Regions from separate parts of the Rhizobium sp. EC-SD404 genome, predicted to be linked through region 1. Evidence: predicted binding sites of a transcription regulator. Region 1 holds the regulator's gene; the other holds the start of a gene.
What was found. Region 1 encodes HrcA, which represses chaperone genes, less so after heat shock. Its sites were predicted from a motif close to GTTAGCACTCNCNNNNNGNGAGTGCTAAC; they were not measured.

Region 1 (12,176 bases):
TTGTTCAGCGTATCCTCGAGCTCGGGGATCGCGTTTTCGTAGAGCTTGCGCGCCGACAGGTCGATGATCGTCTCGACCGACGGGATCACGCGCTGGCCGCGCGCGCCGGCGAGCAGCGAGGCGTAATAGCCACGGCTCTGATAGCGATAGGATCGCGCCAGGTTGATGATGTTCGGGCGGGAGCCCCGGAACAGCTCGGGCCGCGCGAGGTAGTCGCGGGTCGCAAGCACTTTGTGGGAGGTCGCCGCATGATCGATATCGTTCATGCGGGACGACAGGATCACCCAGTTGAACATCAGGTACGTCTGCCTTTCAGGATCACCGCGGCGCGCAGATTGGAGCGGCCGAAACGGGTGATGCGATCGAATATGTCGTAGGGAACCGGCAGGTTGGACGCGTCCGACGCCGTCTCGGACGTTTTCTCTTCCACCCACGGATCGTTGAGAATCAGGTGCCGACCATCGTCACCATGCACGAGCACCCAGTGCGGCACCTTCTTGCCGAACATGTAATAGCCGGAGATCAAGACGATGGCCGAATGGCCCCGTTCGATCGCAGCCCGGATCGTATGCAGCGAAGCGGCAAAATTGAGGACGGGAATGGCTGCCTCTTCCACCCGACGCCGAAAATCGCGCTGGGCCAGTTCCATGACCTGGCGCTTTTCCAGGTTTCGGACCGTGTCGAGGAATAGAACGTTGGTATCGGTGACGTAAATCTCCGGCTCGAGCCCATAGGCATGGGCCGTGACGGCGAGGCCGAACGGCTCGCAGCCGCCCATGCCCGACATCATGAAGACCGTCGTCGCTTCGCGCCAGAAGCGGATTTCCCAGACCGGATCCAGATAATCGCGCGAAACATAGCGCGCGAGCGCCATGTTGAGGCAGGCGGCGCCGCAGGTAAAATCCGTCGTCTGCTCGTAAAACGGCGTTTCGTAGTCCTGATGCTCGTCGTCCCGCAGGCGCTTCTCGAAGCGCAAGGCGCGGCTGTGGTCCTCGTAATAATCCTCGTAGACGCCGATGCGGCGATATCCCGACCGCTTATAGAGCGATATCGCCGGCATGTTGTCCTCGCGCACCTCAAGGCGCAGGAGGAAGCGATCATGCTGCTTGGCGGCCTCCTCGGCCTTGGCGAGCAGCGCCTTGCCGACACCCTGTCCCTTTGCGTCGGGCGCCACGCCGATCGAATACAGGCGGGCGAGGCCGGTGCCCTTGCGAAACAAAAGCATCGCATAACCGACGATGCGGCTTGCCTCGTCCTGCGCGACGATCGTCTCGGCCGTCGGCCGGTTGATCAGCGCGCGGAAGGAGCGTCTTGAAATCCGGTCCGTGGTGAAGACGGCATTTTCGATGGCGAGAAGGGCATCGATGTCATCGTGGGTGGCGGGACGTATCCGCAGAGCGGACATGGGAACACTTCCAAAAGGTGCGCCGTGTGGGGCACGGCTGCTTTGCATGGCCGGACCATATCACCGCCTGACCGACCGGCGAAATGGCCAAAGGCAGCTGCCAGATCAAAGATTTGCCGAGGTCACCGCATCATCTTCGACACGAGCTGGGCGGTATAATCGACCATCGGGACGATCCGGGCATAGTTCAGCCGCGTGGGCCCGATCACGCCGACGGCGCCGACGACGCGCGCTTCGCTGTCGCGATAGGGCGCGACGATGAGCGACGAGCCCGACAGCGAGAAAAGCTTGTTTTCCGAGCCAATGAAGATGCGGACCCCGGAGCCTTCCTCGGCCAGCGTCATCAGCTGGACGAGGCTGTCCTTCTTCTCGAGCTCATCGAACAGAAGCCGCAACCGCTCGATGTCCTCGCTGCCCGAAACGCTGTCGAGCAGATTGGCGCGGCCGCGCACGATAAGCTGGGCGGGCTGGTCCTTGCCGCTGCCCGACCAGACGGCGAGCCCCCTGGAGACGAGATCCTGACTGAGCTCGTCCAGCTCGCGGGAAACTTCCAGTTTCAGTTTTTCCAGCTCGCGGCGCACTTCCGGGATCGTGCGGCCGGCGAGATGGGCGTTGAGGAAGTTCGAGGCCTCGGTCAGCTGCGATGCCGTCGTGCCGACCGGCAGGTCCAGGATGCGGTTTTCGATATGGTCGTGCTCGCCGACCAGGACGGCGAGCGCCCGCGTCGGGTCCAGCCGGATGAATTCGATGTGCTTCAGCACCGTGTCGGATTTAGCTGCGATTACGAGACCTGCGCCGCGCGACAGACCAGACAGCATCTGGCTCGCATCGGTCAGAAGGTTCTCGACCGTCTGGTCGCGATCGCGGTGGGTCTGGCGGATCTGCGTCTCGATCTGCACCCGCTCGTCGTCGGACAGGGCGCCCGCCTGCATGAAGGCATCGACGAAGAAGCGCAGCCCCTGCTGGGTTGGCAGCCGTCCGGCCGAGATATGCGGCGCATAGATGAGGCCGAGATGCTCGAGATCGCTCATCACGTTGCGCACGGATGCGGGCGAAAGCGCCATGGGCAGGATGCGCGACAGATTCCGCGACCCGACAGGCTCGCCGGATTCCAGGTACGACTCGACGATGCGTCGGAAAATCTCGCCGGTCCGGTCGTCAAGCGCTCCCGACAGGGACCCTGATCCGGGCAGGGATGCAGAGCCTTGGCTGAGCTTTGGCGTCTTGGAGAAGCTGTTCACGTTGGTGGTCGACTCCGTGCCATTCGTCTTCAGATATAGTGTCTCCGTGCACCGGACGGAAGAGAGGCGCATCCTGTGCCATCAGGCTTTTCCTTTGCAAGCAGGCTTTGCCGACGATAGAAGGCAGCCAACTTGATCAGCAGGAGCTCCCAATGCGACCTTCAGGGCGGAAGCCAGACCAGATGCGCGCCGTTTCCTTCGAGCGGAACTTCTCAAAGCATGCCGAAGGCTCGTGTCTCGTGAAATTCGGCGATACGCATGTGCTGTGCACCGCATCGCTTGAAGAGCGGGTTCCGCCGTGGTTGCGCAATGCCGGTCGCGGCTGGGTCACGGCCGAATACGGCATGCTGCCCCGCGCCACCGGCGAACGCATGCGACGCGAGGCCGCTTCCGGCAAGCAGGGCGGGCGCACCGTCGAAATCCAGCGCCTCATCGGCCGCTCGCTGCGCGCCGTCGTCAATTTGGAAGCTTTGGGCGAGCGCCAGATCTCGATCGATTGCGACGTGATCCAGGCCGATGGCGGCACGCGCACCGCTTCTATCACCGGTGCCTGGGTTGCCCTCCACGATTGCCTCAAATGGATGGAAGCACGCAGCATGGTGAAGACCGATCGCGTGCTGAAGGACCATGTGGCGGCCGTTTCCTGCGGCATCTTCGCCAGCCAGCCGGTCATCGACCTCGACTATCTGGAAGATTCCGCAGCCGACACCGACGCCAATTTCGTCATGACCGCCTCGGGCGGCATCGTCGAGATTCAGGGCACGGCGGAAAAGGACCCGTTCTCGCAGGACGAGTTCCAGACGCTGATGAGCCTCGCGCGCGCCGGCATCGACGATCTTGTCGGCATGCAGAAGGCTGCGATCGGCGCATGACGAACGGGCCCGCCGCACCTTCGGCAATCCTGGAATCGGCGCTCTATGCCGACGATCTGGAACGCGCGGAGGCATTTTACGGCGGGATCCTCGGGCTTGAGAAGATCGTGGATGTCGCAGGACGCCACGTCTTCTTCCGCTGTGGTGCCGGCGTTCTGCTGATCTTCAATCCGGAAGCGACGCAGAAACCCTCTGATAATCCGAGCATGCCGGTCCCGCCCCACGGCACGACCGGCCAGGGCCATCTCTGTTTTTCGGCCAGTGCCGACGAAATCGAGGGCTGGGTGATGCATCTGAGTGCGAACGGCGTCGCCATCGAGGTCGATTTTCACTGGCCGAATGGCGGCCGATCCATCTATTTCCGCGATCCTGCCGGCAACAGCCTGGAATTTGCGGAACCCAAGATCTGGGGAATTGCATGAGACGTTTGACAGAAAAGAAGCTCGTCGTCGCATCGCACAACGACGGCAAGATCCGTGAAATCGCGGAGCTCATCGAGCCATACGGCTTCGAGATCGTGACCGCGAAATCGCTGGGCCTGCCCGAGCCGAAGGAAACCGGCACGACGTTCGAAGAGAATGCGGCGCTGAAGGCGCTTTCGGCGACGAAGGCGACCGGACTGCCGGCACTCTCCGACGACAGCGGCATCATGGTCGATGCACTCAACGGGGAGCCGGGCGTCTACACGGCCGACTGGGCCGAGAGGCCCGATGGCAGCCGCGACTTCATGATGGCGATGGAAAAGGTCGAGGGACTGCTTTCCGAAAAGGGCGCAACGACACCCAAGGAACGCCGCGCACGCTTCGTTTCGACGCTGTGCCTCAGCTGGCCGGATGGCCACGTGGAATTCTTCCGCGGCGATGTCGAAGGAACCCTCGTCTGGCCGCCGCGCGGCAACGATGGCTTCGGCTACGATCCTGTTTTCCTGCCCGATGGGCATTCGCGCACATTCGGTGAGATGACGGCTACGGAAAAGCATGGCTGGGTTCCCGGTCAGGCCGAAGCGCTCTCCCACCGGGCGCGCGCCTTCAAGCTCTTCGCCGAAACGGGTCTTGCCGAACAATCCGAGGCGTGAGACGCGTTGACCATCGCGCGGGTGCGTCGCGATTCGACGCAGATGGCCGCTGAACCGAAATCTTTACGAAGACCCTGGCCATGACCATCACGACCCGATTTACCGGCGACTTCCGCGCCTATCCCGACGCGGGCGATCCGGGCTTCGGCGTCTATCTGCATTGGCCGTTCTGCGCAGCCAAATGCCCCTATTGCGATTTCAACAGTCACGTCCGCCACAAGCCCGTCGATCAGAGCCGCTTCGTCGACGCATTTCGGCAGGAGATCGCCTACACGGCGGGGATGACCGGGCCGAAGACGGTCACCAGCATCTTCATTGGGGGCGGTACACCGTCTCTCATGGACCCGTCGACCGTCGGCGCCATCCTCGAAACGGTGGCGCGCAACTGGCATGTGCCGGACGGGATCGAGATCACGCTCGAGGCCAATCCCTCATCGGTCGAGGCGACGCGCTTTCGCGGCTATCGCGATGCCGGGGTGAACCGCGTTTCCATGGGCGTTCAGGCGCTCAACAACGCCGATCTCAAGGTGCTCGGACGGCTGCACGACGTCGAGGATGCGCTGAAGGCCATCCGGCTCGCACGCGAGACCTTTCCGCGACTCTCCTTCGACCTGATTTATGCGCGCCCGAACCAGACCGTTGCAGCCTGGGAAGCCGAGCTGAAGCAGGCGATCGGCTACGCGGTCGACCATCTGTCGCTTTACCAGCTGACCATCGAAGAGGGCACGCCCTTCTATGCCCTGCACAAGGCTGGGAAGCTGATCGTGCCCGATGGCGATCTTTCGGCCGAGCTCTACGAGGCGACGCAGGCGATCACGGGGGAGGCCGGCATGCCGGCTTACGAGGTTTCCAATCACGCCCGGCCTGGCGCGGAAAGCCGGCACAACCTCACCTACTGGCGCTATGGGGACTATGCGGGCATCGGCGCCGGCGCCCATGGGCGGTTGACGCTCAATGGGACCCGTATCGCCACGGCGACGGAGCGCATGCCGGAACGCTGGCTGGAGATGGTGGAATCCCGCGGCGCCGCGCATGTCGAAATCGAGGAACTGGAGCCCGAGGAGCAGGCCGACGAATTGCTGCTCATGGGTCTGCGGCTGACCGAAGGCATCGAAGTCTCGCGCTGGCAGGCTCTTTCGGGGCGCCCTTTCGATTCCGCGCGCGAGCGGGACCTGATCGCAAACGGCTTCCTGGAGCGGCTCGGCAACGACCGCATTCGCTGCACGCCGGCCGGCATGCTCATTCTCGATGCGGTGGTCGCTGATCTCGCGATCTAGGAACAATCAACTGCGCTGACCGGCTGTCTCTTCGAGAAACCGATCGACGATCGCCGCCACGGGCTGATCGATATCGATCACCGTTGCGCCCTCCTCCGGTCCCGGCACTTCCAGCGTCCCCAACTGGCTGGCCAGCAGACCGGCTTTTATGAAATGGCCTTGGCGGGTTTCCAGGCGCTGGCGCAGCATCTCCATGCTTCCCACGAGGCAAAGGATACGCATATCCGGCGCCGTCGCCCGCAGGCGGTTGCGGTAGGCGCGTTTCAAAGCGGAACAGGCAACCACGATCGGGGCGTCCGAAACCGCCTGCAGCGTCGCGATTTCCGCCGCGATCCGATCCAGCCACGGCGCCCGCATCGCATCGTCGAGCGATTGGCCGGCGGCCATGCGGGCGATGTTTTCCGGCGGGTGAAACGCGTCGCCCTCGATCAACCGGCCACCAAGGCTGGAAACGAGTTCGGCGGCAACGCTCGACTTGCCACAGCCGCTGACGCCCATGACGAGGATGACCTTGGCCTGATCCGGCGTCACCACGGCGTCAAAGTTTCGCGAGAAGCGCCTGGCGCGTCGGCTCGTCGACGAAAGCCGCCTCGATCGCAGTGCGCGTCACGTCCCGCAACTGGTCATCAGACAAGCCGAACGCTTCCGAACCCAGCGCATATTCCCTAGCGAGTGACGTATCGAAGAACGGCGGATCATCCGAGGCCAGCGTAACCTTCACGCCTGCATCCATCAGACGACGGAAGGGGTGAGCCGCGAAATCGGGAAAGACGTTTAGCGCAATGTTGGAACCGGGGCAGACTTCCAGCACGGTACCTTCATCGGCAAGCCGCTTCACGAGAGCGGGATCTTCGACGGCACGCACGCCGTGGCCGATGCGGCTCGGTCGAACCACGTCGAGTGCGTCGCGAACACTGTCGGCCCCGACGAGTTCGCCGGCATGAATGGTGATGCCTAGCCCCGCATCACGTGCGATCTCGAACGCGCGCGCATAGTCGGCAACGCGGCCGAACCGCTCTTCGCCCGCCATGCCGAAGCCTGTGATCAATGGATGCGGCCTGGCTGCCGCAAAGCGTGCAGCACCTTCGACGGCGTCCGCGCCCAGATGGCGGACGCCGACCACGATCATCCGGCATTCGATGCCGGATTTCTCCCTGGCGCGCGCAATCCCTTCCGCCAAACCCCCGATATAGGCTTCGGAAGAGAGGCCGGCGGTGCGGGCGTGATCCGGTGAAACGAAAATTTCGCTGTAGACGGCGCCGGCCGTGTGCAGTTCGCCGAGATAGGTTTCCGCAAGAAGCGCGTAGTCCTCCGGCGTCCTGAAGAGCGCCGCCGCTCCGTCATAGGCCGCCATGAAGGTCGTGAAGTCGTGCCAGACATAGCGATCGCCGCTGATGAAGCTGGCGGTATCGACGCCGTAGCGTTGTGCCTGCGCCCGCGCGAGCACAGGCGGGATCGCGCCTTCGATGTGGCAATGGAGTTCCGCCTTGACCACCTGACCCGTCACAGGAAAGACCGCCCGTGCTTGCCGCGCGGCAGCTTCAGATGCGTGGCGATGCTTTCACCGATATCAGCAAACGTCGTGCGCACGCCGATCGACCGCGCAATGACATCCGGTCCGAAGGCCAGGATCGGCACCCGTTCGCGCGTGTGATCGCTGCCGCGCCAGGTGGGATCACAGCCATGATCCGCGGTGATGATCACCACGTCGCCCTTCTTCAGCTTGGCCTCGATTTCGGGTAGGCGTCGATCGAATGCTTCGAGAGCGGCCGCATAACCCGGAACGTCGCGGCGGTGGCCGAAGAGCATGTCGAAATCGACGAAGTTGGTGAAGACGAGATCGCCGTCTTCGGCATCGTCCATCGCTTCCAGTGTCCGCTGGAAGAGCGCCACGTTACCGTTGGCCTTGCGCAGGTCCGTCACGCCCTGGTGAGCGAAGATATCGCCGATCTTCCCAACCGCGATGACGTTGCGGCCGGCTTCCTTGGCACGATCCAACACGGTCGGCTCCGGCGGCGGCACGGAATAGTCGCGACGGTTTCCCGTACGCTCGAAGGTGGCGGCGCTTTCGCCGACGAAGGGCCGTGCGATGACACGCCCGATATTGAGCGGCGCGACCAGTTCGTGCACGCGTTCGCAAAGCTTCAGCAGCCGGTCGAGACCGAAATGCGTTTCGTGCGCTGCGATCTGGAAGACGCTGTCGGCGGAGGTGTAGCAGATCGGCTTGCCAGTACGGATGTGCTCCTCGCCGAGGCGCGCGATGATCTCCGTGCCCGATGCGTGGCAATTGCCGAGGATGCCGGGGATTTCGCCCTTCTCGACGATCTCCGCGACAAGCTCGGGCGAGAATGCGTCGCCTTCGGTCGGAAAATACCCCCAGTCGAATTCGACGGGAACGCCGGCGATTTCCCAGTGGCCGGAGGGCGTGTCCTTGCCGCGCGATGTTTCGCTTGCTGCGCCATAAATCGCGCGCGGGCGGTCATTGGTCGCGAGCGCAGCCGGCGTCGCGCCCGCGGCTAGGCGCATGGCGCGGCCGAGGCCGAGCGACGTCAGATTGGGGAGATCGAGCGGCCCTTCACGCAGACCCTGCCGGTCGCCAGCGCCCATTGCGCAGAACTCGGCGATGTGGCCGAGCGTGTCGGCGCCCTCATCGCCGAAAGCCTGGGCATCGGGAGCCCCGCCGATACCGACGGAATCGAGCACGAACAGAAATGCGCGCGACATGGGACACCCTCTTCACAACCAGGCTTCGAAGAGGTTCCATCGCCAGAATGGTGCAATCATGTCAAGCGCGGGTGCGCTCAACCATCAGCAGCTGCAGGTGACGCGTTCGCCGATGCGGGGGCGCAGATGGTAGGTCTTGCCCATGTCGATGTCGGTCATCGTCTGGCCGGTGATCGGGAACGACGTGATCATATCGTGCCGGTAGTCGATCTCGCTGCGCAGCAGAAACGTGTTCGCAATCTTCAGGTTCTCAGGGATATCGGCGACCGAGCCCACTTGATAGGCCGCCTCGCCATTGCCTGCGTTCGGCTTCCAGGACCATTCGACCTTCGGCACCAGATCCGCCCCAACCCAGATGCCCGTTACCTTCATCGCCACCGGCGTTGGGTCATAGGGCGACATGATGCTCTGAGCGACGGTGTTCATGCTCTTGAGATCGTCGCGCGTGACCGATTGCTTCTGGGTGATCAGGTCGGCGACGGTGCTCGACGCGCGCGCAAGCTTCTTGTTGACGGACATGGCGACGGAGACCTCGACCGCGCCGATATAGAGCACGATCATGACCGGCGCGATAAAGGCGAACTCGATGGCGCCAACGCCCGAGCGATCGCCACGCAAACGGCGCAGCAGGCCGCGAAATGTCTGTTTCGGCGCTGCGCTCATATCAGTACGCCTCGTTCTGGAATGCGGACGTTCCGACGATCAGATAGTCGGTCGGCATCGACCCGTCCGCGGGACGGATATTCGTGATGTGCGGGCGAATGAGGTCGGTGATGATCGGCCAGCGATAGAAGGCGCGCACCATGTTGACCGTGCCGGCGCCGCCCGGCGCATAACCGAAGTTCTCGGTGTCCAGATCGCCATAGGCGCGATTGTCCTGGCGCGGAATACCAACCGGGATGTTGGCGAAATTCGAAAAGGAACGGATGTCGAGATAGAGCTTGTCCGTCTCGCAGGAGAGCATGACCTCGATGCGCTCGCAAAAGGCATCGCGGAACTCTTCCTCGTCCATGTCCGTCGGCAGATTGGCGCCGGCAGTGATCTGTCCCGTGCGCAGCTGACGGCCGATATCGTCGACGGCATTGTCAAGCACTTGCTCCGCTGCGTAGGCAATGCAGGATTCGATGATCGCGAAGAGCAACATGAAAAACGGGATTGCGAGAATGGCGAACTCGATCGCGGCCGCCCCGTCTTCGGAACGGCGGAACGAGCGGCCTGCTCGGCCAAGACGTCTGAATACGCCTTTGCGACCTGTCGAAGCTGTCATCATGGTCCCCGCAACTGCCCTTTCAATGCTGAAAGGATTAGCGCAAAGGCCTTTACAATCCGTAATGCCAAACGCTCGAATCCGGTGCAACTGCCCCGGATGCAGGCGTTGGTAATCCTGGGGATCAGTTGACCGCAGCGGCCGTGTCGGACGGGGTCTCGCAGGTAGGCGAACAGATGAGGGTCGATGGTTCGGTGTTGCGGTAGACACGCAACTGGTCCGTGCCGTCGCGCGCGACGACGATCCGCTCGTCGACAAGGGTCGTGCCCTCGGTGTCGATGATGACGAGGTTCGTCACGCCAAACGATCTGCCCGTAACGACAATGGTCTGCGGATCGCTGACGGTGACGTCGGCGATGTTGGGATTTCCGATGATGACCTTGCTGACAGCGCGGTCGAGCTTCAGCACGCGAGCGTAGTCCATAAAGACGCGGATGTTTTCGGCTGCAGCCGGCAGGGTCGATACGGCGCTGAGCCCGACAAGGCTGCAGAGTGCAATGAGACCCGATCTGGCGGCACGCTTCGTCATCTTGGTCGACCCTTCAAGGCTGATCAGGAAAGCGTCATCGTTTCGCCTTCCCATGGAACGCGCGTCAGCGCCCACGTGACAGAGACTGAACGAGAATGGTGAATGAAGGCTTAAAGAGCTTCGCTCTACATCGTTGAACTTTAACGATCACCGTCCGTACTTGTTAACCATCGGGGCCGGATGATGGCCGCAAGCTTTCGGTAACCCTGTTTCTTAAGTGGATCGCAATGGGCCACACGTAGATTAGCGTCATCCGATCAACACGGCAGAACACGTTGACGGCAAATGCTGAATTTCACGGTGGAGCAAGGAGTAGCAAGATGAAAAACCTTATCGCACGTTTCATGAAAGACGAGTCGGGTGCAACGGCCATCGAATACGGTCTGATCGCAGCTCTGATCTCCGTCGGCATCATCGGCGCTGTTGGCCTGGTGGGCAATGAGTTGGAAGACACCTTCGGAGAAATTGAGAACGGCTTGGCAGGCCGGTAACAATCAGCCTCGCCGCCAGTTCTTTGAAGCCGCCCGCCCCAAAGGCGGGCGGCTTCTTAATTGGTTAACGCTATCGGTGCAAAAGTTTCGCTATTCAATTCACGCTCGGTTGGGGCATTGATGCTTACAGCAGCCATTCTCGTCATCTTTCCGCTTTGCATGGCCTATGCGGCCTTCTCAGATCTGTTGACGATGACGATCGCGAACCGCGTTTCGTTACTCTTGGTGGCTTCCTTTTTCCTTATCGCGCCATTTGCGGGCCTTCAGTTTTATGACGTCGGCAATCACGTCGCAGCAATGCTCATCGTCTTCGTCGTCTGCTTTGGCCTTTTCGCCGTAAACACTATGGGTGGCGGAGATGCCAAGCTTCTATCCGCCAGCGCACTTTGGTTCGGCCTCGGCACGGAGCTTCTGACTTTCCTTATTCTGGTTACCGCGATTGGTGGCCTTCTGTGCCTGTTCATCCTCAAGGCGCGTAGCCCAGCCGGCTTCTACATCATGTCGCGCATACCGCTGACCCATAATCTGACCACTGCGCAAGGCGTGCCTTATGGTATCGCCATCGGTGCTGCCGGTCTCATCACCTATCCGGACACCGCTATAATGCAGCAGGTCATGGCGCAGCTCGCGGCCGGCTGAGACCGGGTTAGCAAGGTTCGGTTAACTACGCTTGTAAGCATCGCGTTAACCTTAATTACACCAATAGCCAGCACTCTCCGACGAACAGACAGTCGTGTTCCGGGGAATCACCATGAAGCCTGCCCGCCTCGTCATACTTACCGTGGCCGTCGCCGCGGCCGGCCTGGCCGGCTATTTGGCGATGACGCTGAGCGCGCCGCAGCCCGTTACCGAGCCCTCCATCCAGCAGGTCACCGAACGCATCGACGTGACGGATGTCCTTGTCGCCAATACGAGCCTGCCGATCGGGACGCGTATCACGGCAGAAGTCATCGAGTGGCGTGAATGGCCGACGAGTGGTCTCACGGAAGGTTTCATCACCCGCAACGAACGGCCGGACGCATCGACCGAACTCGAGGGCGCCGTCGTCCGGCTGCCCGTTTTCGACGGCGAACCCATGCGCGCCGAAAAGATCGTCGATAGCTCATCGCGCATCATGTCGTCGCTGCTGCCTTCGGGCAAACGCGCGGTCGCAACCGATATCTCGGTTTCAACAAGCGCCGGCGGCTTCATTCTGCCGAACGACCGCGTCGATGTCGTCATGGTGCGGCGCGGGGAAACCGACAACTATCTGACCGAAGTCGTGCTCAGCAACATCCGCGTTCTGGCGATCGACC
Region 2 (12,176 bases), 2.4 Mb from region 1:
AAACCATGGGTGACGACGGTGTCGTAGGGCGCGCGACCACGCGTGGCGCAGCTTTCGAGCAGCGAGGAATGGAACCAGCCGCGGTGCTGGTCGGAGCCTTCCAGGTAGACGTCGGCGGGCCATTTCAGGTCCGGACGATCCTCGAGCGTGAATGTGTGGGTCGATCCGCTGTCGAACCAGACGTCGAGAATGTCCCGGACCAGGTGCCAACGGCCGTGATCATGATCGTTTCCGAGGAAGCGCTCCTTGGCGCCTTCGGCGAACCAGGCATCGGCCCCTTCCGCCTCGAAGGCTTCGAGGATGCGGGCGTTCACCGCGTCGTCGACGAGGATTTCTCCCTGGTCGTCGGCGAAGATCGCGATCGGCACGCCCCACGCCCTTTGACGGGACAGCACCCAGTCGGGGCGATCCTCGATCATCGCGCGCAGACGATTCTGGCCGGCGCCCGGCACGAACCGGGTCTGGTCGATGGCGGAGACGGCGCGGGTACGCAGCGTCGAGCCATCCTCGTACGCCTTGTCCATGTGGACGAACCACTGCGGCGTGTTGCGGAAGATTACCGGCTTCTTGGAGCGCCAGGAATGCGGATAGGTGTGCTTCAGCCGGCCGCGCGCAAAGAGGTTGTTGGCGGCAATCAACGCTTCGATGACGCGCTTGTTGGCATCGCCCTTCTTGCCCTTGTCGTCGATGACGCGGGCAGCGCCGCCTTCCGCATCTGGACCGAAGCCCGGTGCGTCTGCGGTGTAGAAGCCGCCGTCGTCCACCGTGAACGGGATCTTCGATGAAATGCCGCGGGCTTCAAGCTCACGGGCATGGTCCATCCACACGTCAAAGTCTTCGCGGCCATGGCCGGGGGCGGTGTGGACGAAGCCTGTACCGGCATCGTCGGTGACGTGGTCGCCGGCCAGAAGCGGCACGGCAAATTCATAGCCGCCGCCAAAGCCCTTGAGCGGATGCGCGCAGACCGTTCCTTCGAGTTCAGCTGCGGAGACCGAGCGAAGCTTCGTCAGGGTGATCTTCGCCTTGGTGGCGCAATCCTCGGCCAGCGTTTCGGCGAACACCACCTTGTCGCCTGGCTGCGGCCCGAAATCGTTCTCGCTCGCCGACACTTCGTAGAGCGCATAGGCAACGCGCGACGAATAGGAGATCGCCCGGTTGCCGGGCATTGTCCAGGGCGTGGTGGTCCAGATGACGATCGCGGCACCCAACAGATCCGACGAGGTCGACGCGCGGTCGGCAACTTCGGCGTCCGATGGGCCTTTCAAATGACCGTCGGCACCGACATCCACCGCAGTCCGGGCCGGCGCTGCGGCTTCGGCGATCGGGAATTTCACCCAGACCGTGTCGCTTTCGTAGTCCTGGTACTCGACTTCCGCCTCGGCCAGAGCGGTGCGCTCGACGACCGACCACATGATCGGCTTCGAGCCGCGATAAAGCTGGCCGGACTTCGCGATCTTCATCAGTTCGCCGGCGATGCGCGCTTCGGCGTGGAAGTTCATCGTCGTATAGGGCTGATCGAAATCGCCTTCGATGCCGAGGCGCTGGAATTCTTCCGTCTGGACCGCGATCCAGTGGGCTGCGAAGTCGCGGCATTCCTGGCGGAATTCGTTGACCGGCACCTTGTCCTTGTCGAGACCCTTGGCGCGATACTGCTCCTCGATCTTCCACTCGATCGGCAGGCCGTGGCAGTCCCAACCTGGCACGTAGTTGGCATCGCGGCCGCGCATCTGGAATGAGCGCGTGATCACGTCCTTCAAGATCTTGTTCAGCGCATGGCCGATATGGATGTTGCCGTTGGCATAGGGCGGGCCGTCATGCAGCACGAACTTGTCGCGCCCGGCGCCCGCTTCGCGAAGCTTGCGGTAGAGCTGCATTTCCTGCCAGCGCTTGACGAGTTCGGGCTCCTTCTGGGGAAGGCCCGCGCGCATGGGAAATTCGGTCTGCGGCAGATAAAGCGTCGTGGAATAGTCCATCGCCTCTGCGCTTGTCGTCGCCTGGTCGTTCATGATGTCCGCTTTTCGTGCGTTGCCGGTCGCCTGGAGCCGGCTGTCCGTCTATCGATCGAGACTGAGAAGATCGGCGCCTGCCGCCATGCCGAAACGAGGGCTATCGGCCAGACAGGAAGGCGCATGCCGTATTTTTACCCGGCCCTTCGGCGGCCCGCTCTCTAAGCGCGCGCACGAAAAGCCGGGCCCGTAATTCGCAGCAATCTGTGCGCCTTATCGCTCGACATGGCGCCGCTTCTATCAAGCGACGCCTGTTGAATAAAGCGGTTTCTGACGGGCTCGCGCCAGTCTCAGAAGTTGAGCGCCTTATCGAGGGGTCCGAGCGGTTGGACCGATGCGAGCAAAGCGCGCGCCTCTTCCTCGTCCCGGCGCATCTGCACGACGAGTGCATCCAAGCCATCGAACTTCTGCTCCGGCCGAAGATAGCCGAACAGCGTCACCGAGCAGGTCTCTCCGTAAAGATCGCCTGAGAAATCGAAGACGTAGGTTTCGAGCAGCGCCTCTCCTCCTGAATCAACGGTCGGTCGATAGCCATAGCTGGCAACGCCGTCGTGCAGGGTTCCGTCCGCTCTTCTGAACCGCACAGCATAGATGCCGGGTGCCAGCGTCGCCTCTGGAGGCAACGCCATGTTGGCAGTCGGATAGCCGAGCGTGCGGCCGAGCTGCTTGCCGCCGATGACAGTTCCCTGCACCTGGAACCGGTAGCCGAGCAGGCCAGCAGCCAACGTCACAGCGCCATCGGCGAGTGCCGAACGGATCCGGCTCGACGAGACGATGTCTCCGTTTTCATCCGAGAACGCCTCGACGAGCGTCACACCGAAGCCGGCCTCGTCGCCGGCCGTCGCCAGAAAATTAGGTCCGCCCTGGCGACCCTTGCCGAAATGGAAATCGTGGCCGGTGACCACATGGCGCGCCGCGAGTTGCTCGACCACGATCCGCTCCACGAAGGTCGATGCCGTCTGGGCGGCAAAGTCGGTGTCGAACGTGCATTCGACCACGCCGTCGCAGCCCGCAAGCTCCAGAAGCGTAGCGCGCAACGGCGATGGCGTCAGCCGGAACACCGGCTCGGCCGGCTTGAAGAAGCTGCGCGGATGCGGCTCGAAGGTTAGAACGATCGTTGCGCAACCGAGTTCGGCACCCTTTTCGAGCGCTTCGCACAGCACCGCCTGATGACCGCGATGGACGCCGTCGAAATTGCCGATCGCGACCACCGCGCCTTGCAGCGCGGCTGCGACGGGCTCGCCGGGCCGCAACTCCGCCGTGATGAAGCCTTGATCGTGACCGCCCCGGTTCATCCGCCCCACCTCATCCGAGCGCGGGCATCCAGTAGTGCGGTCGGGCGGAATTGTCTTCCAGGAAGTCCGCGAGCCTGTCAGCGTCGATGCGCCCACCGTCGGCATAGTCCCGCGCATGGATGCCATTGGCGATATAAAGCAGGTCGAGCCCGTAATCCTGGGCACCCTTCACATCGGTCGGCAGGCCGTCGCCGATGGCGATGGCGCGGGGGGCCGCCACATCCGGCTTCAACTCCGCGACGAAGGCCAGCGCGGCATCGTACATCGCGGGATAGGGTTTGCCCGTGATGCGCGTCTCGCCGCCCATCTCGTCGTAAACGGCAGCAAGTGCGCCGGCACACAGAACGAGCTTGTCGCCGCGCTCCACGATCAGGTCGGGATTGGCGCAAATGAACGGAACACCGCGCTCGACCCATGGCGCGAACATCTCACGGTAGTCGTCGGGCTTGTCGTTCTCGTCGTCGTAGGGACCGGTGCAGACGACGGCCTGCGCCTCGTCCTCACCAACGACTTCGACACCAAGGCCCTCGAGCAACGTCAGGTCGCGGTCGAGGCCGAGAAAGAACACCTTCTTGGGGCCGGCTTCGATCAGCTTCCGCGTGACATCGCCCGATGTCACGATGCGATCATAGGCGCTGCGTGGGACGCCGATACCGTCCAACTGCAGGATGACGTCCTGGTTCGGGCGCGGCGAATTGGTGATCAGAACGACCGAAAGCCCGTCCTCGCGCGCCCGGCTGAGTGCCTCACAGGCATCGGGCCAAGCGACGACGCCGTTGTGCAGCACGCCCCACACATCCGACAGAACCGCATCGTAGGTCTGATGCAGGCTCGCGAGATTTTCGATTTTCTGAATCATCGGGCGCGCTGATGCTCCGCACTATGCAGTGTAAGGGGGACGAATGAGGCTCGCGCGTGACATCGCCCAGACGGCGCTCGAAAACAAGGGGTATCGAGGTCGCCGAACCAAATCGACTTGGCTCGCCAAATGCCTTGACAGTCACCCGAGCCACGCCTATCTCCGGCTCCAGTTAGCACTCCCCAAGCGTGAGTGCTAACTCCCCAGCGCGGCTTCAACGAGGCTGCGCCATCTCATGTCATTCGACCGAGGGTAAGACAATGGCAACCACCAATTTCCGTCCGCTGCACGACCGAGTCGTCGTCAAGCGCGTCGAATCCGAACAAAAGACTGCCGGCGGGATCATCATCCCGGACACCGCTAAGGAAAAGCCGCAGGAAGGCGAAATCGTCGCCGTCGGCTCCGGCGCCCGTGACGAAAGCGGCAAGCTCGTCGAGCTCGACGTCAAGGTTGGCGATCGCGTGCTCTTCGGCAAGTGGTCTGGCACGGAAGTCAAGATCGGCGGCGAAGACCTTCTGATCATGAAGGAAGCCGACATCATGGGCATCATCGGCTGAGCCGAGCCCTTTCGACCCCATTCAATGCATCCAATTAGGGCAATAGCCCGGGAGTTTTACAATGGCTGCTAAAGAAGTAAAATTTGGCCGCAGCGCGCGTGAGCGCATGCTGCGCGGCGTCGACATCCTCGCCGATGCCGTCAAGGTCACGCTCGGCCCCAAGGGCCGCAACGTCGTCATCGAAAAGTCCTTCGGCGCACCGCGCATCACGAAGGACGGCGTATCGGTTGCCAAGGAAATCGAACTTGAAGACAAGTTCGAGAACATGGGCGCCCAGATGGTCCGCGAAGTTGCTTCGAAGACCAACGACGTCGCTGGTGACGGCACGACGACCGCAACCGTTCTCGCCGCTGCCATCGTTCGCGAAGGCAACAAGGCCGTAGCGGCCGGCATGAACCCGATGGACCTGAAGCGCGGTATCGACCTCGCCGTCAAGGAAGTCGTCGAGAAGCTGGCAGCCGCTGCCAAGCCGATCAACACTTCGGCTGAAGTCGCACAGGTCGGCACCATCTCCGCCAACGGCGACAAGCAGGTCGGCGAAGACATTGCTGAAGCCATGCAGCGCGTCGGCAACGAAGGCGTCATCACCGTCGAAGAAGCCAAGACTGCCGAAACCGAACTCGAAGTCGTCGAAGGCATGCAGTTCGACCGTGGCTACCTGTCGCCCTACTTCGTGACCAACCCGGAAAAGATGGTCGCTGAACTGGATGACCCGTACATCCTTCTTCACGAAAAGAAGCTGTCCAACCTGCAGGCGATGCTCCCGGTTCTGGAAGCCGTCGTTCAGTCGGGCAAGCCGCTCGTCATCATCGCTGAAGACGTCGAAGGCGAAGCTCTCGCAACGCTCGTCGTCAACAAGCTGCGTGGCGGCCTGAAGATTGCTGCCGTCAAGGCTCCGGGCTTCGGCGATCGCCGCAAGGCAATGCTCGAAGACATCGCGATCCTGACCGGTGGCCAGGTGATTTCCGAAGACATCGGCATCAAGCTCGAGAATGTCACCCTCGACATGCTCGGCCGCGCCAAGAAGGTCTCGATCACCAAGGAAAACACGACGATCGTCGACGGTGCCGGACAGAAGTCCGAAATCGAAGGTCGCGTCGCCCAGATCAAGGCTCAGATCGAAGAGACCTCTTCTGATTACGACCGCGAGAAGCTCCAGGAGCGCTTGGCCAAGCTCGCCGGTGGCGTTGCCGTCATCCGCGTCGGCGGCTCGACGGAAGTCGAAGTCAAGGAACGCAAGGACCGCATCGACGACGCGCTGAACGCTACGCGCGCAGCCGTCCAGGAAGGTATCGTGCCCGGTGGTGGCGTCGCTCTCCTACGCGCTTCCTCCACACTCACGGTCAAGGGTCAGAACGCCGACCAGGACGCAGGCGTCAACATCGTCCGTCGCGCTCTGCAGGCTCCTGCCCGCCAGATCGTCGAGAACGCCGGTGAAGAAGCATCGATCGTCGTCGGCAAGATCCTCGACAAGAACGACGACAACTACGGCTACAACGCTCAGACCGGCGAGTATGGCGACATGATCGCCATGGGTATCGTCGACCCGGTCAAGGTCGTTCGTACCGCACTTCAGGACGCAGCCTCGGTTGCCGGCCTGCTCGTCACGACCGAAGCCATGATCGCGGAAGCTCCGAAGAAGGACTCCCACGGCGGTGGCGGCGGCATGCCGGACATGGGCGGAATGGGCGGCATGGGCATGATGTAAGACACGCTTTAAAGCGTGTCGGCATCACCTGCCGATCAATGGACAAGGGCGGCCTTCGGGTCGCCCTTTTTCGTTTGGGTCTGCGTCAGCCGAACCGGATTCTGGAGGCTTCGACATTCTCGGCGTCGAAGCGCGCCTGCGCCGCCTCCACGCGTTCACGGTTCGCGACCGCCCATTCGCCGAGCGCGCGCAGCGGCACGAGCAGTTCGCGGCCGAGATCGGTGAGTGCGTAATCCACGCGCGGCGGGATCGTCGGCGTAACCGCCCGGGTGACGTAGCCATCGCGTTCGAGGCCACGAAGCGTCGTCGTCAGCATCTTCTGCGAGATCCCGTCGATCGCCCGCCGCAGCTCGGAAAACCGCATCGTCCCATTGCCGAGATAACTGACCACGAGCACGGACCATTTATCGCCGATCCGGGAAAGGATCGCGTTCACCGGCCGGCAGGCATCCGATACTTCGAAAGGCGCCACGGCTTGCCCGCAGGTTACGTCCGGGTGAGCAGGTTTCATGAAAGTGCCTCCTTGAACAATCGGGTTCAGATGACAGATATAGCGACAGTCACTATTGGTTACCAGCGCACTTAAGGATACTGGAAATGAGCAAGCTCAAAATCGCCGTCGTCATCGGCAGCACACGCGAAGGCCGCTTCGCCGAAAAGCCTGCACACTGGATCGCAGACCTCGCGAAATCTGACGGCGCGTTCGACGTCGAAATGATCGACTTGAAGGACTACCCGATGGCCTTCTACGGCGATCCGGCGGCGACTGAAGCACAGAGCGAGACGGCCGCCAAGTTCAAGGCTAAGGTTCAGGAGTTCGACGCCTACATCTTCACCGCGGCCGAGTACAACCACGCTCCGACCGCTGTTCTTAAGAATGCGATCGACCACGGCGCATGGGTTCGAAAGCCCGTAGCATTCGTCGGCTATGGCGGTGTCGGTGGCGCCCGCGCGGTAGAGCAGCTTCGCCAGATCGCGGTCGAAATGGAAATGGCATCCGTGAAGACCGGCACGCATATCCTGTTCCCGGAATATCTCGCTATCGTCAAAGGCGAGAAGCAGATTTCGGATTTCGCGCACCTGGTCGATGCGGCCAAGACGATGCTCGGCCAGCTTGCCTGGTGGGGCAAGGCGCTCAAGTCTGCCCGCGACGAAGAGGCGAACGTCTCTCTCGCAAAGGCTTCCTGATCCATCCAAAATTTCGTCCATCGCGGCACCGGTCGCCGGCTGCCGCGATGGGTATTTCGTGGATAAGAAATCGCGCCCATTTTGCCGCAGGGGCCGGCCGGAACCAAAGGGGGCTCGGTCCATTGTGAGCGATACTTCCTCACTTTCCCGGGCAATCTTTCCATGGTCGACGACACCCTGACGCGCCAGCGCGACCTGCGCGAGGCCGAACCTTTGTGGGCGCAAACGCCCCGCATCAAACTGCTCTCCCGCAAGGCGGTTCCGGTGCGCCATTTCGATGTCGTCATCATCGGCGCAGGCATCAGCGGCGCGCTGATGGCAGACGCACTCGCAGACGGCAAGCGGTCGGTTCTGGTGGTCGATCGCAGGCGCGCCGTCCACGGCAGCACGATGGCGTCCACCGCAATGATCCAGCACGAGATCGACGTGCCGCTGCACAAGCTCTCCGGCATGATCGGCACGGCCAAGGCCAACCGCGTCTGGCGCCGCTCGGCGTCGTCGGTGGATGCGTTGGCCGAGCGCGTGGAAGAACGCGGCATATCGTGCGGCATGAAGCGCAAGAAGACGCTTTATCTGTCGGGCGACGAATTCGATGCCGATGCGCTCGCCAAGGAATACGATGCGCGCAAGAAGGCTGGCCTCGACGCGGAGTTGCTCGACGGCAGCCAAGTCCAAGCCCGGTTTGGACTGGACCGCGATGCGGGCATCGTCAGTGACGCGTCCGCGTCTGGCAATCCCGCCCAGATGGCGGCGGGCTTTCTGCGCGAATCCTTCAAACGGGGTACCGAGCTCGTCGAGGGCGTCGAGATCACCGATCTGCGCGAGACCGCCGAGGGCGTCGTGCTCGCCACCAGCGACGGCAGCCTGATCGAGGCCGGCCACGCCATTTTCTGCACCGGCTACGAGTTCCTCGAAACGCTCGCGAGCCAGAACCACGACGTCGTGTCGACCTGGGCGCTCGCTTCCGCGCCCGGGCTGACCCTTCCGGATTGGCTGCCGGACCATCTCGTCTGGGAAGGCTCGGACCCGTACCTGTATTTCCGCTCGACCCGCGATCGTCGACTGATCGTTGGCGGCGAGGACGAAGACGACGGCGAAGCCTTCGCCGATCCTAAGAAGCTCAAAGCCAAGGCGATTACCATCACCAAGAAGGTCGAAGCGCTGCTCGGCATGAAGATCGGTGCACATGATGCAGCCTGGGCGGCGGCGTTCGGCACGACGAACGACGGTCTGCCCCTCATCGGCCGCGTGCCTCAGATGGAGCGCACATTCGCGGTGATGGGCTTTGGCGGCAACGGCATCACCTTCTCGAAGATCGCAGCCGAAATCGTATCGGCCGAGATCGGCGGTCAACCGGATCCCGACGCCAAGCTGTTCGCCTTCAGCCGTTGATGGTCGGTTAGGCGGCAAGGACCTCGGCGCGATTGCGCCCGTTGCTCTTGGCTGTATAGAGCAATTGGTCCGCGCGGGCGACGAGCGTGTCAAAGTCGGCGGCACCATCGCAATGGAGCATGCCGGCCGAAACGGTTACTCGGATGGTGCGCCCGGCGTAGCCCATGGTGCATCGGCCGATTGCCTCGATGAGCTGCGAGACACGCCGCTCCGCCGCCTTTGCGCATGGACCATTGAGGACAAGCGCAAATTCCTCGCCACCGATGCGAGCAACGAGGTCACCTTCATGTGCATGATCTCTGAATATGCTGGCGCAGGTACGCAGCACCGCGTCGCCGGCCGCGTGGCCGTGCTGATCGTTGATCGCCTTGAAGTGATCGATATCCAAAAGCGCCAGCGCGAACGGCTCTCCGGCTGAAGCAACGCAGCGCGAGCGCAGTTTCTGCTCGAAAGCCCCGCGGTTGAGCAGCCCGGTCAGGAAATCGTGGGAGGCTGCTTTCCTGAGGTCGGCCGCATTGCGCTCATAAGCCAGCGACAGAGCGAAAGCGCCTGAAGCGGCGATGTAGATCGTGGATACGATCAGGTGCGCCAAAAGAGCCAAGTCCCGCGGCACCGCATTGACCATCGAGCCGCCTTCGACCAGCCCCTGCACCACCCGCAAGCCGAAGGACAGGCTGATCAGGCCGTAAGCGAATGCGAGGCCGTAGCGGGACCAGAGACGGTCCTCGTGATCGCGGAAGAATTCCCATGCGGTCAATACCGCGAGCGTCGTCAGCGCGATGTTCACCAGAGTGTAGACTAAGCCGTAGGTGGACAGGAACGGCGGTAGGAGACAGAGCAGCAGAAACAAGGATGCGGGTCCGAACACGACCGAGCGCATCACAGGGCGCCCGGAGAACTCGCGTGCGGCCCGCCAGCGCAGACCGAAACCGAGAATGAGCAGGCCGTTGGGCAGGAACACGCCTAGACCGAGCGGCAGCGAATCCCGGACGACGAAGCTCGCGAGACCCAGCCCCAGGATGAGGCTGGAGACCCACCAGGAGCGCCAATAGCGTTCTTTTCGCCCATGGCCGGCAACGAAGTAGACGGCGGCGAAAACCAGCAACATCGTCGCGTTGACGCCGAAGATGACCTGCCCGATCAACTGTATCATGCCACCCGGCCCCCAATGCACGAGGGAGCAGCCCCACCTGCCCCTCATGCATTTTTGACCCGGACTTGCCTACGATAGCGTTAGCCGGCTTGGTTAACCGCGTGCGATGATGTGCGGGAATGTCAGTCGGCAGCCGGTATCTTGAAGCCCTTCTCGCTCGCAGGGCGGCTCATGCAGCGGTCGAGCCACGCCAGAACTGCCGGAAATTCTTCAAGCTTCAGATGGTCCTTCGCCCCGTAGAAGAGCTCGAGGGTGCGCACCCACGGAAAGAGGGCGATGTCGGCGATCGTGTAGTCATCATCCATGACATAGGTGCGGGAGGCCAACCGTGTTTCCAGCACACCCAGCAACCGGCGCGTTTCGTTACGGTAACGCTCTTCCGGATAGGAATTGTTTGTCACCTTGTCGGCGGCGAATTTGTAGAAATGACCGAACTGGCCGAACATCGGCCCGACGCCGCCCATCTGGAAATAAACCCATTGCAGCGTTTCGATGCGCCGCGCGGGGTCCTGCGGAAGGAGTTTGCCGGTCTTTTCAGCGAGATACTGAAGGATGGCGCCGGATTCGAAGAGCCCGATCGGGGCATCGCCGGGGCCATGCGGATCGATGATTGCGGGGATGCGTCCGTTCGGATTGAGCGACAGGAACGCGTCGGTCTTTTGATCATCCTTGCCGATGTGGACGAGATGGGCCTCGTAAGGGAGCCCCAGTTCCTCCAGCGCAATCGAGACCTTGACGCCGTTCGGCGTGGCAAAAGAATAAAGCTGGATCGCATCAGGATTCTGCGCCGGCCACCGCGCGGTGATCGGAAAATCGGAAAGTTGCGGCATTCGGGAAAAGCTCCTTGCTCTGTGTATCGACGTATCTGCCAAACGATAGGTGGTTTTGACGACGCGCCTTTGCCAGCCCGGAAGACGAGAACGCACTGTGCACGGCATTCTGTTCGCCCTGATTGCGCCGGAAGCGTCCTCGGCGCAAAGCTGTTCGCCGCAAGGCGGTGACGACGAAACGGTTGATGCTTCCGGGAAGCCGTCGTCAGCCGTAATGTCCGGCAACCCAAGGCTGGAGATACCAGGTGCTCGACTTTTTCACTTTCGCGCTCGTCGGTTTCTTCGCCCAGGCCGTCGATGGCGCACTTGGCATGGCCTATGGCGTCATCTCATCCACGGTGCTGCTCGGCGTCGGCCTGCCGCCGGCACAGGTGTCCGCATCGGTGCACGCTGCAGAACTCTTCACCACGGCCGCTTCGGGCAGCGGGCACCTCTATCACCGCAATATCGACTGGAAACTTTTCGCCCGGCTCGCCCCGTTCGGCATCATCGGCGGCGTGACGGGTGCCTATGTGCTGACGTCCATCGACGGCTCGGCGATCAAGCCATTCATCACCACCTATCTTGCCGCACTCGGGATCTGGATCTTCGCCCGGTCTTTCCGCAAGCTTCCGAACAAGCCGGTCAGCGGCAAGCTGGTGGCGCCGCTTGGCCTTGCGGGTGGCTTTCTCGATGCCTCCGGCGGCGGTGGCTGGGGTCCGATCGTAACGACCGGACTTCTGGGAGCCGGCGGTGCGCCGCGCTATGTGATTGGAACGGTGAATGCGAGCGAATTCCTGATCACGCTCTCGGTTTCGTTGGCCTTCCTCATCGCACTTCTCACCGGCCACTGGGAGGATGCCGGCGATCTTTCCAGCCACGCGACCTCCATCGCCGGCCTCATCGTCGGCGGCCTGGTGGCTGCGCCTCTCGCCGGCTGGATGGTCCGCCATGTTCCGGAGAAGATCCTGCTGCGGGCAGTCGGGACCGTGATCTGCACCCTAGCGATCACGCAGACGATCCAGCAGGTCTTTGCCGGCTGAAACCCGATCGAGGCGCGCACCTCAGGTTGCCAAGCGCCTCGCGCACACCCATCTGCGAACAGGAGCACGCCCGCGCAGAGCGAGAAGGAGACGGCATGACCGCCACCCGCAAGGAAACCGATACATTCGGACCGATCGACGTTGCCGCTGACCGCTATTGGGGCGC

Region 2: groES (co-chaperone GroES) is a predicted target of HrcA. The motif match lies at 4,332-4,360, and genes of this name have one in related genera.

Annotation. Positions count from the first base shown of each region.
Region 1 covers NZ_LR701459.1:3,470,986-3,483,161, forward strand. The annotation lists gene GC125_RS17590 (RimK family ATP-grasp domain-containing protein) at 1-296, opposite strand, end outside; gene GC125_RS17595 (GNAT family N-acetyltransferase/peptidase C39 family protein) at 296-1,405, opposite strand; gene hrcA (heat-inducible transcriptional repressor HrcA) at 1,528-2,598, opposite strand; gene rph (ribonuclease PH) at 2,799-3,518, shown strand; gene GC125_RS17610 (VOC family protein) at 3,515-3,940, shown strand; gene rdgB (RdgB/HAM1 family non-canonical purine NTP pyrophosphatase) at 3,937-4,593, shown strand; gene hemW (radical SAM family heme chaperone HemW) at 4,674-5,870, shown strand; gene GC125_RS17625 (gluconokinase) at 5,877-6,401, opposite strand; gene GC125_RS17630 (adenosine deaminase) at 6,409-7,377, opposite strand; gene GC125_RS17635 (phosphopentomutase) at 7,374-8,594, opposite strand; gene GC125_RS17640 (TadE/TadG family type IV pilus assembly protein) at 8,679-9,257, opposite strand; gene GC125_RS17645 (TadE/TadG family type IV pilus assembly protein) at 9,259-9,861, opposite strand; gene GC125_RS17650 (pilus assembly protein N-terminal domain-containing protein) at 9,986-10,390, opposite strand; gene GC125_RS17655 (Flp family type IVb pilin) at 10,711-10,881, shown strand; gene GC125_RS17660 (A24 family peptidase) at 11,002-11,520, shown strand; gene cpaB (Flp pilus assembly protein CpaB) at 11,633-12,176, shown strand, end outside.
Region 2 covers NZ_LR701459.1:1,029,763-1,041,938, reverse strand. The annotation lists gene ileS (isoleucine--tRNA ligase) at 1-2,006, opposite strand, end outside; gene GC125_RS05950 (bifunctional riboflavin kinase/FAD synthetase) at 2,297-3,301, opposite strand; gene GC125_RS05945 (TIGR01459 family HAD-type hydrolase) at 3,312-4,160, opposite strand; gene groES (co-chaperone GroES) at 4,421-4,717, shown strand; gene groL (chaperonin GroEL) at 4,779-6,425, shown strand; gene GC125_RS05930 (winged helix-turn-helix transcriptional regulator) at 6,511-6,936, opposite strand; gene GC125_RS05925 (NADPH-dependent FMN reductase) at 7,023-7,613, shown strand; gene GC125_RS05920 (NAD(P)/FAD-dependent oxidoreductase) at 7,776-9,005, shown strand; gene GC125_RS05915 (GGDEF domain-containing protein) at 9,013-10,158, opposite strand; gene GC125_RS05910 (glutathione binding-like protein) at 10,281-10,988, opposite strand; gene GC125_RS05905 (sulfite exporter TauE/SafE family protein) at 11,234-12,010, shown strand; gene fumC (class II fumarate hydratase) at 12,106-12,176, shown strand, end outside.